Regions from separate parts of the Bradyrhizobium sp. SPXBL-02 genome, predicted to be linked through region 2. Evidence: predicted binding sites of a transcription regulator. Region 2 holds the regulator's gene; the other holds the start of a gene.
What was found. The regulator LexA, encoded in region 2, represses DNA repair genes until DNA is damaged. The targets are predictions, from matches to a motif close to TGTTCNNNNTGTGTTCNG.

Region 1 (5,175 bases), 1.8 Mb from region 2:
TTCGAAGCCGAGCGCGATCAGGAGCGCGATGAACAGAAGGATGTAGGGCAGATAGGTCGTCACCCGCGTGCCGGTGGCGTTGACGTCGACATAGATGCTGTAGGCGACGAACAGCAGGCCCGCGGCGAGGATGCCGAAGAACAGGATCATCGTCAGCGGATTGAAGCCCTTGTCGAGATTTGGCCGTGAGGCCGGCTGGATCGGCGCGGGATCGGCTACCGCGCGGTCAAATGCTACATCGGTCATATCTGGACGCCCCTTAACTTTCAGGTCCAGGTATTGTCCGCGATGGATTTGAAGGCTGGATGACAACCGACGCGCGAAAGCCGTTTTCCTGCAAGTATGCCGTCGTCCTGCCAGTGCCTAGGCCGCCCGCGCGGCCTTCTTCTGCAAGCCGGCGGCGATCTTCAAGTCCTCGACAAAGCGTCGATACTCCAGCACCTTGGCTTCGGGATCGGGCAGCCGCAGCAGATAGGACGGATGCACCGTCACGAGCGCTTTGCGTCCGTCGGGAAGATCGATCAACCGGCCGCGGTTCTTGCCGATCGGAGTGATCTTGCCGAACACGCTTTGCGCGGCGGTGGCGCCCATCGCGACGATGAGATCCGGCTGGATTGCTGAAACTTCCCGCTCATACCATTGCCGGCACGCCCGGATCTCCGGGGTGTTCGGCTTCTGGTGCAGGCGGATCTTTCCGCGCGGCACGAATTTGAAGTGCTTCACCGCGTTGGTGACATAGACCTTCTTGCGGTCGACGCCGGCTTCCTCAAGCGCACGGTCGAGCATCTGGCCGGCCGGACCGACGAAGGGGTGACCGGCGAGGTCTTCCTTGTCGCCGGGCTGCTCGCCGACCAGCATGATGTTGGCATTCTCGGGGCCTTCGCCGAACACGGTCTGCGTCGCGTCCTTGTAGAGATGGCAGGCGCGGCAATGGGCGGCTTCCTCGCGGAGCCCATCGAGATCGTCGGCAGCTGGCTTGCGTTTCATCGGAGCCTCCGGCCGCTTCTGAGGCTTATGCGGATCGGTTGCGGCATTGGCGATCATGGCACCGGTCATGCGTTCGGCGTCCTCGATCAAGGGCTTAATGATCGAAGCCTCGGGCAGGTTCCTCCAATATTTCTTCGGCATCTCGGCCTGCATCGCCTTCACCTTGAGCCGGGCCGGATTGAAGATGCTGGCATAGTAGCGCCGCCAGGTTTCCTCGAGCCGGTCTTCGCCCGGCGCCTCGCTCTTGCTGACGCCCGGCGTGAACGAGAGCGCGTGGCCGTCCCAATGCGCGCAGAGGTCCGGGGTCAGGATCGACCAGGGCATGTCGGCAAAACGCTTGGCGAAGAACGGCGCGGCGAGCTCGACGATGTGATGCTCCGGCTCGAACCATGCGACGTAATGCGCCTGGCGTTCCCGGCCGATCTCGCGGAAGCGCACGAAGGCATGCATCTTGTGCTCGTCGCGATAGACCGCTTTCGCCATGGCCGTGACCTGCGCGACATCGGGGTCTGTCGCGACCTCGATGAGATCGTGGTTGTCCTTCAGCCGGAACAGCAGGCGATAGAGGATCGCAAAGCGCTCGCCGTCGCGGTGCAGGATCGCCGCCTTCGCGAGCTCGACGAATTTTGCCGAGACATTGAAGGTGCTGTCGTTCACCTCGAGGATCGGAGACGGCGCGGGCGGCGCGAACAACTCCGCTTCGCCGCCTTGCACGGTCCAGGTGACATCGCTGGGTGGCACGTGGTGAAGCACGAGGCTCCGCGCGGCTTTGCGCCAGCCGTCGAAATCGGTTTCGGTGTCGAGGGTGATGTACTGCATCAGAAGCCAAATCCCAGTTGAGTTGCTTTGGGCTTGAATCGTTCGATCAGCCCGGCAGCGTCGAGCCGGTGTGGGGCGGGGCGGTGATCGCTGAGGACGATGAACGGCAGCACCTTGCTGCGGGGCACATGCAGCCGCGCGAGATCGGCGAGGCGGATCGTGGTGGTTCGCCGCGTCGCGATGATGCGTTCGACCGTCCTGGTGCCGAACCCCGGAACGCGCAGCAGCTCCTCGCGGCTGGCGCGGTTGACGTCGAGCGGGAAGCGGTCGCGGTGGCGCAGTGCCCAGGCGAGCTTGGGATCGATGTCGAGCGGCAGCATGGCGCTGTCGTCGACGATCTCGCCGACATCGAAGCCGTAGAACCGCATCAGCCAGTCGGCCTGGTAGAGCCGGTGCTCGCGCAGCAGCGGCGGCGCCCGCAGGGGGAGCGCGCGGCTGGCATCGGGGATCGGGCTGAAGGCGGAGTAATAGACGCGCCGTAGCCGGTAGGCGCCGTAGAGATTGGCGCTGGTGTGGAGAATGGTGTGATCGGAGGCGCTATCTGCGCCGACGATCATCTGCGTACTTTGTCCGGCGGGCGCGAAGCGCTGCGGCTTGGCCTTTGTTTTCGTTGTGCGGTTCTCCTCGGCCTCGTCCAGCTTCAGCCGCAGCCGACCCATGGTGCGGCGGATCGCGCGCACGTCCTTCTCCGGCGCGAATTGCTGCAGGCTGGTCTCCTCAGGCATCTCGATGTTGATCGAGAGACGATCGGCATATTTGCCGGCCTCCGCGATCAGCGCGTCGTCGGCCTCGGGAATGGTCTTCAGATGGATGTAGCCGCGGAAGTGATGCTCCTCGCGCAGTTTTCGTGCGACGCTCACCACTTGCTCCATCGTGTAGTCAGGGCTGCGGATGATGCCGGAGGAGAGAAATAGGCCCTCGATGTAATTGCGCCGGTAGAAGTCGAGCGTGAGCTTGACCAATTCGTCGATGGTGAAGCGGGCGCGTGCTACGTTCGAGGAGGCGCGGTTGACGCAATAGAGGCAATTGTAATTGCAGGCGTTGGTCAGCAGCACCTTGAGCAGGGAAATGCAGCGTCCGTCCGGCGCGTAGGAATGGCAGATGCCCATGCCTGGCGCGGTCGAGCCCATGCCCTTGCCATCACTGGAATCCCGCTTCTCGGTGCCGCTGGAGGCGCAGGATGCGTCGTATTTGGCGGCATCCGCCAGAATCTCCAGTTTGCGTTGCACGTCCATTTAGGAATCCCTTTGATTCAGCTCATGAATCCGACAGCGCGCCAATTCGATTGACTCTTCTGGCGCCGTTAGCTTTATATTAGAACATATCATGAACAAATGAGCCAGCCGTTGGTTCTTCTTTTGAAGGCCACGGCATCAATCTCTGAAGGAGCGGCGAGCATGAGCGGCGCACGCATCAGCGCGCTTGCGATCCTGCGCGGCCAGATCGAGCGCATCGAGACGGCGGAGGTCCTGCATCAACACGATCGCGTCGGCCTCGGCCACAGCGAGGCCGACAGCGCGCTGAAGGGCGGGCTCGCGCGCGCGGCGATCCACGAGGTGTTTTGCGAGGGCCGCCAGGGCGCGGCCGCGACGGGCTTTGTCATGGGCCTTGCCGGGCGCGTGAGCGCGCGCCGGCCGCTGCTATGGGTGCGGCAGGATTTTTCGGAGCTCGAGGCCGGCGCGCTGTCGATGAGCGGGCTCGCCGAGCTCGGCCTCGATCCGCGCCGCCTGGTGATGGTGCGTGCCGCCGATGTCGAGAGCGCGCTACGCACCTCGGCCGATGCGCTTGCCTGCGATGCGCTCGGCGCCGTCGTGCTCGAGCTCTGGGGCGAGATCAGGCAGTTCGATCTCGTGGCGAGCCGCAAGTTGACGCTCGCCGCGCAAGGTTCGGGCGTTACCGGGCTCTTGCTGCGGATGGCCGCGCAGCCGCTGCCCTCGACCGCGGAGACGCGATGGATGCTGCGTGCGGCGCATTCGCCGCCGGGCTCGGTGTGGAGTGCCTGGGGCGCGCCGGTGTTCGATGCCGAGCTCTTGCGCAATCGTCATGGCCCGTGCGGCCGGTGGATCATGGAATGGAATTGTGATGAGTGCCAGTTCAGTGAACCGTCGACGTATCCTCAGCCTGTGGCTGCCGCGCCTGCCCATCGACAGGATCCAGCGCTTCTTCAACAGCGCCGGGCTGGGTAAGGCCAATCATGAGCCTGATATCGTCGTCATCAAGGATAACAATGCGCTGGTGATCCATGCGCTGGACGAGGCCGCCGAGCGCCTCGGCCTGTATATCGGCCAGCCGCTCGCCAATGCGCGGGCGATGTGTCCGGACTTGCGTGTGTTCGACGCCGACCCTGTCGCTGATTCCAAGACGCTCAACGATATCGCCGACTGGTGCGACCGTTTCACGCCGCTGGTGGCGCTCGATGTGCCGCACGGGCTGTTTCTTGACATCACCGGCTGCGCCCATCTGTTCGGCGGCGAGGCGGCGCTGTTGCGGACATTAGTCCGCGCGCTCTGCCGGCAAGGCTTTGCCGTCAGCGCGGCGATCGCCGGCACCTCGATCTGCGCCCGCACGCTGACGCGGCAGGCATCCGGCACCATCGTTGCCGATGGCGGCGAGGCGGAGGCGATCAGGTCGTTTCCAGTCTCCGCGCTCGGTGCAGGTGAAGCCATCACCACCGGCCTGCGCCGGGCCGGGCTGAAGACCATCGGCGATGTCGCATCGCGCAGCGCCTCCGAGATCACGGCGCGGTTCGGGGCGCGCTTCTCCACGCTGCTCGCCCATGCGCTGGGGCAAGGCGATGCGCCGATCAGCCCGCGAAAACCGCTGCCCGATTACATCGTGGAAAAACGCTTTGCCGAGCCGATCGCGACCGACACCATGATCGCGATGACGCTGTCGCGGCTCGCCGACACGTTGATCGCGTCCATGGAGAAGCAGGGCAAAGGCGCGCGGCGACTCGAGGCCACGTTCTTCCGCACCGACGGCGTGGTGCGCGCGATCACGGTCGAAACCGGACGCCCCGTAACGCGAAGCGCCGTGGTCGACCGCCTGTTCCGCGAGCGGCTCGATGCACTCGCCGATCCCCTCGATCCCGGCTTCGGCTTCGACATGGTGCGGTTGTCGGCGAGCCGCACCGAGATCGTGGTGCAGGAGCAGCGCGATCTCGATGCTCATGTCCACGACAATGACGAACTCGCCGCTTTGATCGACCGCATCGCCGCGCGCATCGGGGGAAAACGCGTCGTCGTGCACCTGCCGCAGGATACCCATATCCCCGAAAGCGCGGTGCTGGCCGCATCGGCGCAGCATCATCTCGCGGCTGCCATGCAGGCCGAATGGCCTGTTCGTACCGAGAGCGAGCCGCCGCTGCGT
Region 2 (5,175 bases):
GAAAGGAAGTGTGGCTTCTTGCTGGCCAGGGAGGCCTTTTTGCTTCAGTCCCTCCGCTCAGCTAGAACTTGCCGACCGAGTCCTGATTTGTTGCGGAGTTCGCCCGTGGCCCTGATGCCGGTTTCTGACGCGCTCGCCGCGGTGCTGACCGGCGCCGAGCCGCTGGCCGAAGAGATGGTTCGCCTCGACGAGGCCCACCATCGTGTGCTCGCGCACGATGTCGCGGCGCGGCGCACGCAGCCGCCGGAGGCGATGTCGGCGATGGACGGCTATGCCGTGCGCGCGTCCGACGCGGCCATCGAGTCCAGGCTGACCGTCGTCGGTGAGGTCGCGGCGGGTCGGCCGTTCGCGGGAAGGGTCGGCCCCGGCGAAGCCGTGCGGATCTTCACCGGCGGCGTCGTTCCCGACGGCGCCGATGCCGTCGTGATCCAGGAGGACACAATTGCCGACGGCAAGCATGTCACGATCAAGGAAGCCGCAATTTGTGGCCGGCACATCCGCCCTGCGGGCGTCGACTTCCGCGAAGGCGACGTGCTGCTGCGCAAGGGAATCCGTCTCACCGAGCGCGATCTCGCCCTCGCCGCCGGAATGAATCATCCTTATCTCGGCGTTATCCGCCGCCCGAGGGTCGCGATTCTCGCCACCGGCGACGAGCTGGTCATGCCGGGCACCGCGCCTGGTCCCGGTCAGATCGTCTATTCCAATGGCTATGCCCTGCACGCCCTTGCCCGCAGCGAGGGCGCCGAGACCATCGACCTCGGAATTGCCGCCGATACGCTGGAGTCCACGTCCGCCGGCATCCGCCGCGCGCGCGAGAGCGGTGCCGACATCCTGGTCACGACCGGCGGTGCGTCGGTCGGCGACCACGATCTGGTCCAGCAGGCGCTCAAGGGCGAAGGCATCGAGATGGCGTTCTGGAAGATCGCGATCCGGCCCGGCAAGCCGATGATGCATGGTCGCCTCGGCGCGATGCGCGTGATCGGCCTGCCCGGCAATCCCGTGTCGTCATACGTGTGCGCCTTCCTGTTCATGGTGCCCTTGATTCGGGCCCTGTCGGGCGGTTCAGTGATTCATCATCAGCGCGAGCGCGCCGTGCTGGGCCGCGACCTCGGCGCCAACGATCAGCGCGAGGATTATCTGCGTGCGCGGCTGGAGGTGCGCGACGACGGCACGCGCGTCGCCCTTCCCGTCAGCCATCAGGACTCCTCCCTGCTTGCGAATCTCTCTGCGGCACAGGTACTTCTCGTGCGCGCACCGTTCGCGCCGAAGGCCGAGGCCGGCACACCTTGCGAGGTGCTGCGGCTGCCCGTCTGAGCTGCTGAGCCACACGCATTCCGCGAGTTCAGCCGCGTTCACCATAAATTAAGCAGTTGCGGAACACATATCGAACATATAGTGTCCGTTCATGATTTGTTTCGAGGATGTAGCGGCTTATTGCCGACTTCATCGTCTCGGAATCGAACGACATCAACCGGGGGACTTTGGTCGAGATGTTGACGCGCAAACAATACGAGCTTCTGCGGTTCATCAGCGAACGTCTGAAGGAAAGCGGCGTGCCGCCGTCCTTCGACGAGATGAAGGATGCGCTCGACCTGCGCTCGAAGTCAGGCATTCATCGCCTGATCACTGCGCTTGAGGAGCGCGGCTTCATTCGCCGCCTGCCCAACCGCGCCCGTGCCATCGAGGTGATCAAGCTGCCCGAGCTCCAGGCCGCAGCCGGCAATCGCCGCGGCTTCACCCCGAGCGTCATCGAGGGCAATCTCGGCAAGGTGCGCGCGAGCTCCAGCCCGCCCGCGGATGAGGGCGAGCGCCCCGTCGCGGTGCCCGTGATGGGCCGCATCGCGGCCGGCACGCCGATCGAGGCGCTGCAGACCCGCAGCCACACCATCAGCGTCCCGCCGGACATGCTCGGCTCCGGCGAGCACTACGCGCTCGAGGTGCGCGGCGATTCGATGGTCGAGGCCGGCATCCTCGACGGCGACATGGCGCTGATCCAGCGCAACGAGACCGCCAATACCGGCGACATTGTGGTGGCGCTGATCGACGACGAGGAGGCCACGCTCAAGCGCTTCCGCCGCCGCGGCGCCTCGATCGCGCTCGAGCCCGCCAATGCCGCCTACGAGGTCCGCATTCTTCCGCCGAACCGCGTGAAGATCCAGGGCAAGCTGATCGGGCTTTACCGGAAGTACTGATACCGGAAGTAAGCGCTACGCGCGCTTCGATCGTCGATCCAAGATTGGAGCGGATACTTGTCCGCTCCGGCTGGATGGTCTTTCTGGTTCTGCGCTGACTGTTCGGCGCCTCTTCCCGCGCGACACTCGCCCATGCGGACACGCGGCCATTTCGCTCCGCCGGTAGAGTTGTGCCGACAGCGCCGATAGTGCGGGCCAAATGCAAGGACGCGAGGTTTGTTCCTATCGAATCCGGGAAAGATAATGTGATCGCGTGCTGCGGATGCGAGCCGCAGATTTGCCCATAACCGAGCAGAGCGTTGGAGGCTTCCACTCTGATAGAGGCCTGCGCCTCGAAAGAGACGCGGGTCGCTATCCCAGTATGAGGAGCACCCGATGTGTGACTATAGCCTGCATGCCGTCGCGACGCGCCCCGCCGAAGTTGGCGAGACGATCGTCACGACAACCTTCCGCGGCACCTCGACGCGCGGCTTCGCCTCCGAAGCCGATCTCTCCGTCGCGGTCTGTCTGCTGCCGGGAACGGAGCTCGCTTTCGCCGATAACGTCCGCTACGACAACCGCTGGATCTGGACGCGCACCGTCAACTCCCGCGTCGGCAAGTTCGGCAAGATCGACCCGCACATTCCCGATCGCCATCATGACGCGATCGAATTTCCGGACGGCAAGTACGTGCTGGTGACGCAGCTCGTCGAAGGCCAGCGCGCGACCGTGCTGCAATTGCCGGTGACGCAGCAAGCCATCGAGCGCGAGCACAAGCCGCAGATCGTCGCCGACACGCGGCCCACGATCACGCGCCTGCCGATCGGCTGACGCGGTCGGCCCCGACCGAAAAGTCGAGGGCCAAATTCAAATGCCATCGCCGGCCGCGGCCGGCGAGATGGTATGGTTTGCGTCCTGCGGGATCCCGTCGGACCGGTTTTTCCCCGCATTGATCTTCAATCGTCGGCCTGCAAGTCGGCCTCCGATGGCGTTGCGTCCCGGTTGCGAGGCACGGCCGTCTTCGGCACGAGGCTGCCGTCGAAATCCCCCTCGCCGGCGCCGGCCGGCAGCCAAGGACGGCTTGCCCCTCTCGCCCTCACCGCCTGCACCGAAAAACCCTCTGCGCTTCGCGTCAGAGCCAGCGCGCCCTGACTGGCAAGACGCGCCCGATCGACCACCATCGCCGCGCAATCGGGCGGCGCGGGCCGCGCCGTCACCACCAACGCGGCGCGGCTGCAATCATCGGCCAGCGCGTCGATGCGCGTCGCCAACGCGATCAGCCGTCCGTCCGCGAGCGGCGCCACGCAACCGGACTCGTCACATGACACGCTGCTCGCCAACGAGGCGTTGCCGGCATCACGCGGATCGGCATCTGCGGCCAGCCACTCCTTCAGCAGGAAGCTGTCCTTGCTGGCGCGGATCACTTGCAAGCGCTCATCCCCGCCCCGGACCGCGACGCTCGCGCCATCCCCGGCAATCAGGACATCAGGCTGGCGCACCGACAGCCCCCAGAGGATCGCCGCCAGCAGCACCAGGGCGCCGGACCAGCGCAAGGGCGTGCGCAACAGGCCCATCACGATGAGCCCGAGGCTCGCCGCGATCAGCGGCGCGATCCCGAACGCCGGAATGCGGCCGACGGCGCCCGGCAGGGCCGCCACCCAGCGCGCGACCAGGACCATCCACTCGATGCCGATCCCCATCAACCACCAGAACACGCCGTCGAGCCCGAAAGGCGCTGCGAGCAGTCCCAACAGCCCGGCCGGCATCACCAGCGCCGAGACCACCGGCATGGCGCCGAGATTGGCGAGCACGCCGTATGGCGTCACGCGATGGAAGTGGAAGGCGGCGTAGGGCGTGGTCGCGAGCCCCGCGATCAGCGAGGCCAGGAACAGCATCGCGATCTCGCGGCCGCCCCACAGCGCGATCCGCGCCGTCGCGGAATGATCGGGTGAGGCGAGCAGGTTCGGCATGCCGATCTGCACCAGCGCCACCAGCCCGAGCGTTGCCGCAAATGACATCTGGAAGCTCGGATGCACCAGCGCCTCGGGCGCGACCGCGAGCACGATCAGCGCCGCCACCGCCAGCGTGCGGAAGGTGATGGCGCGGCGGTCGACCATGACGGCGATCAGCACCACCGCCGTCATGAAAAACGATCGTTGCGTCGCGACCTCCGCGCCCGACAGCAGCAGGTAGAACGCCGCCGCGACCAGCGCGGCGGCCGCCGACCATTTCTTGATGGCAAAGCCGGCCGCCAGCCCCGGGATCAAGGCCAGCAGCGCGCGCACCGCGAAGAAGACGACGCCGGCGACGACCGCCATGTGGTAGCCGGAGATCGACAGCGCATGGCCGAGCCCCGAGACGAACATGGCATCGTTGACCGGCGCGGTAATCGCATCGCGCCGCCCCGTGAGCAGCGCCGTTGCGATCGCCCGGTTGTCGCCTTCGAGCGTTGCGCGGATGCGCGCATCGATCGCATCGCGCAGGCCCTGCATGAAGGCGGCGTAGCGCAGCCGCAGGCCGCCGGCATCCGGCGGCCTGGACGCCGTGATCGCGCCCATCACGAAGCCGGAGGCACCGATGCTCTGGAAGAACATGTCGCGCGAGAAATCATAGCTGCCGGGCCGCACCGGCGAGATCGGCGGCAGCAGCCGCGCCTTCAATTGCACGAAGCTGCCGACTTCGGGCGCCGTGCCCTTGCGCACCGAGAGGCGGACGCGCTCGAGCTTGACGTCGCCGCGCTGCGCCTCCATCGCGCTGACGCGCAGCACGAAGCGATCGGTACGCTCGCGAATGTCGCGCGCTTCCACGAAGCCCGACAGCGACACCGAATAAAGCGGCTTGGCGAGCACGGGATGGGCGACGCGCGCCGTCTTCCAGGTCGCCATGGCAAATCCGGCGGCGACCGCCGCGATCATGATGGCAGGAGCAAACAGCCGGCTCCGCCGGAGCAACACCGCGCCGAGCATCAGCGCGATGGCCGTCGCGGCAACCACCCACAGCACCG

Region 1: a site for LexA is predicted at 3,122-3,139, ahead of ACNJYD_RS26390 (ImuA family protein). Genes of this name have one in related genera too.

The regions. Positions count from the first base shown of each region.
Region 1 covers NZ_CP182474.1:5,638,918-5,644,092, reverse strand. The annotation lists gene ACNJYD_RS26405 (inorganic phosphate transporter) at 1-246, opposite strand, end outside; gene ACNJYD_RS26400 (UdgX family uracil-DNA binding protein) at 364-1,806, opposite strand; gene ACNJYD_RS26395 (putative DNA modification/repair radical SAM protein) at 1,806-3,041, opposite strand; gene ACNJYD_RS26390 (ImuA family protein) at 3,204-3,992, shown strand; gene ACNJYD_RS26385 (Y-family DNA polymerase) at 3,889-5,175, shown strand, end outside.
Region 2 covers NZ_CP182474.1:3,886,792-3,891,966, reverse strand. The annotation lists gene ACNJYD_RS18055 (molybdopterin molybdotransferase MoeA) at 106-1,314, shown strand; gene lexA (transcriptional repressor LexA) at 1,491-2,192, shown strand; gene ACNJYD_RS18045 (hypothetical protein) at 2,568-3,002, shown strand; gene ACNJYD_RS18040 (ComEC/Rec2 family competence protein) at 3,128-5,175, opposite strand, start outside.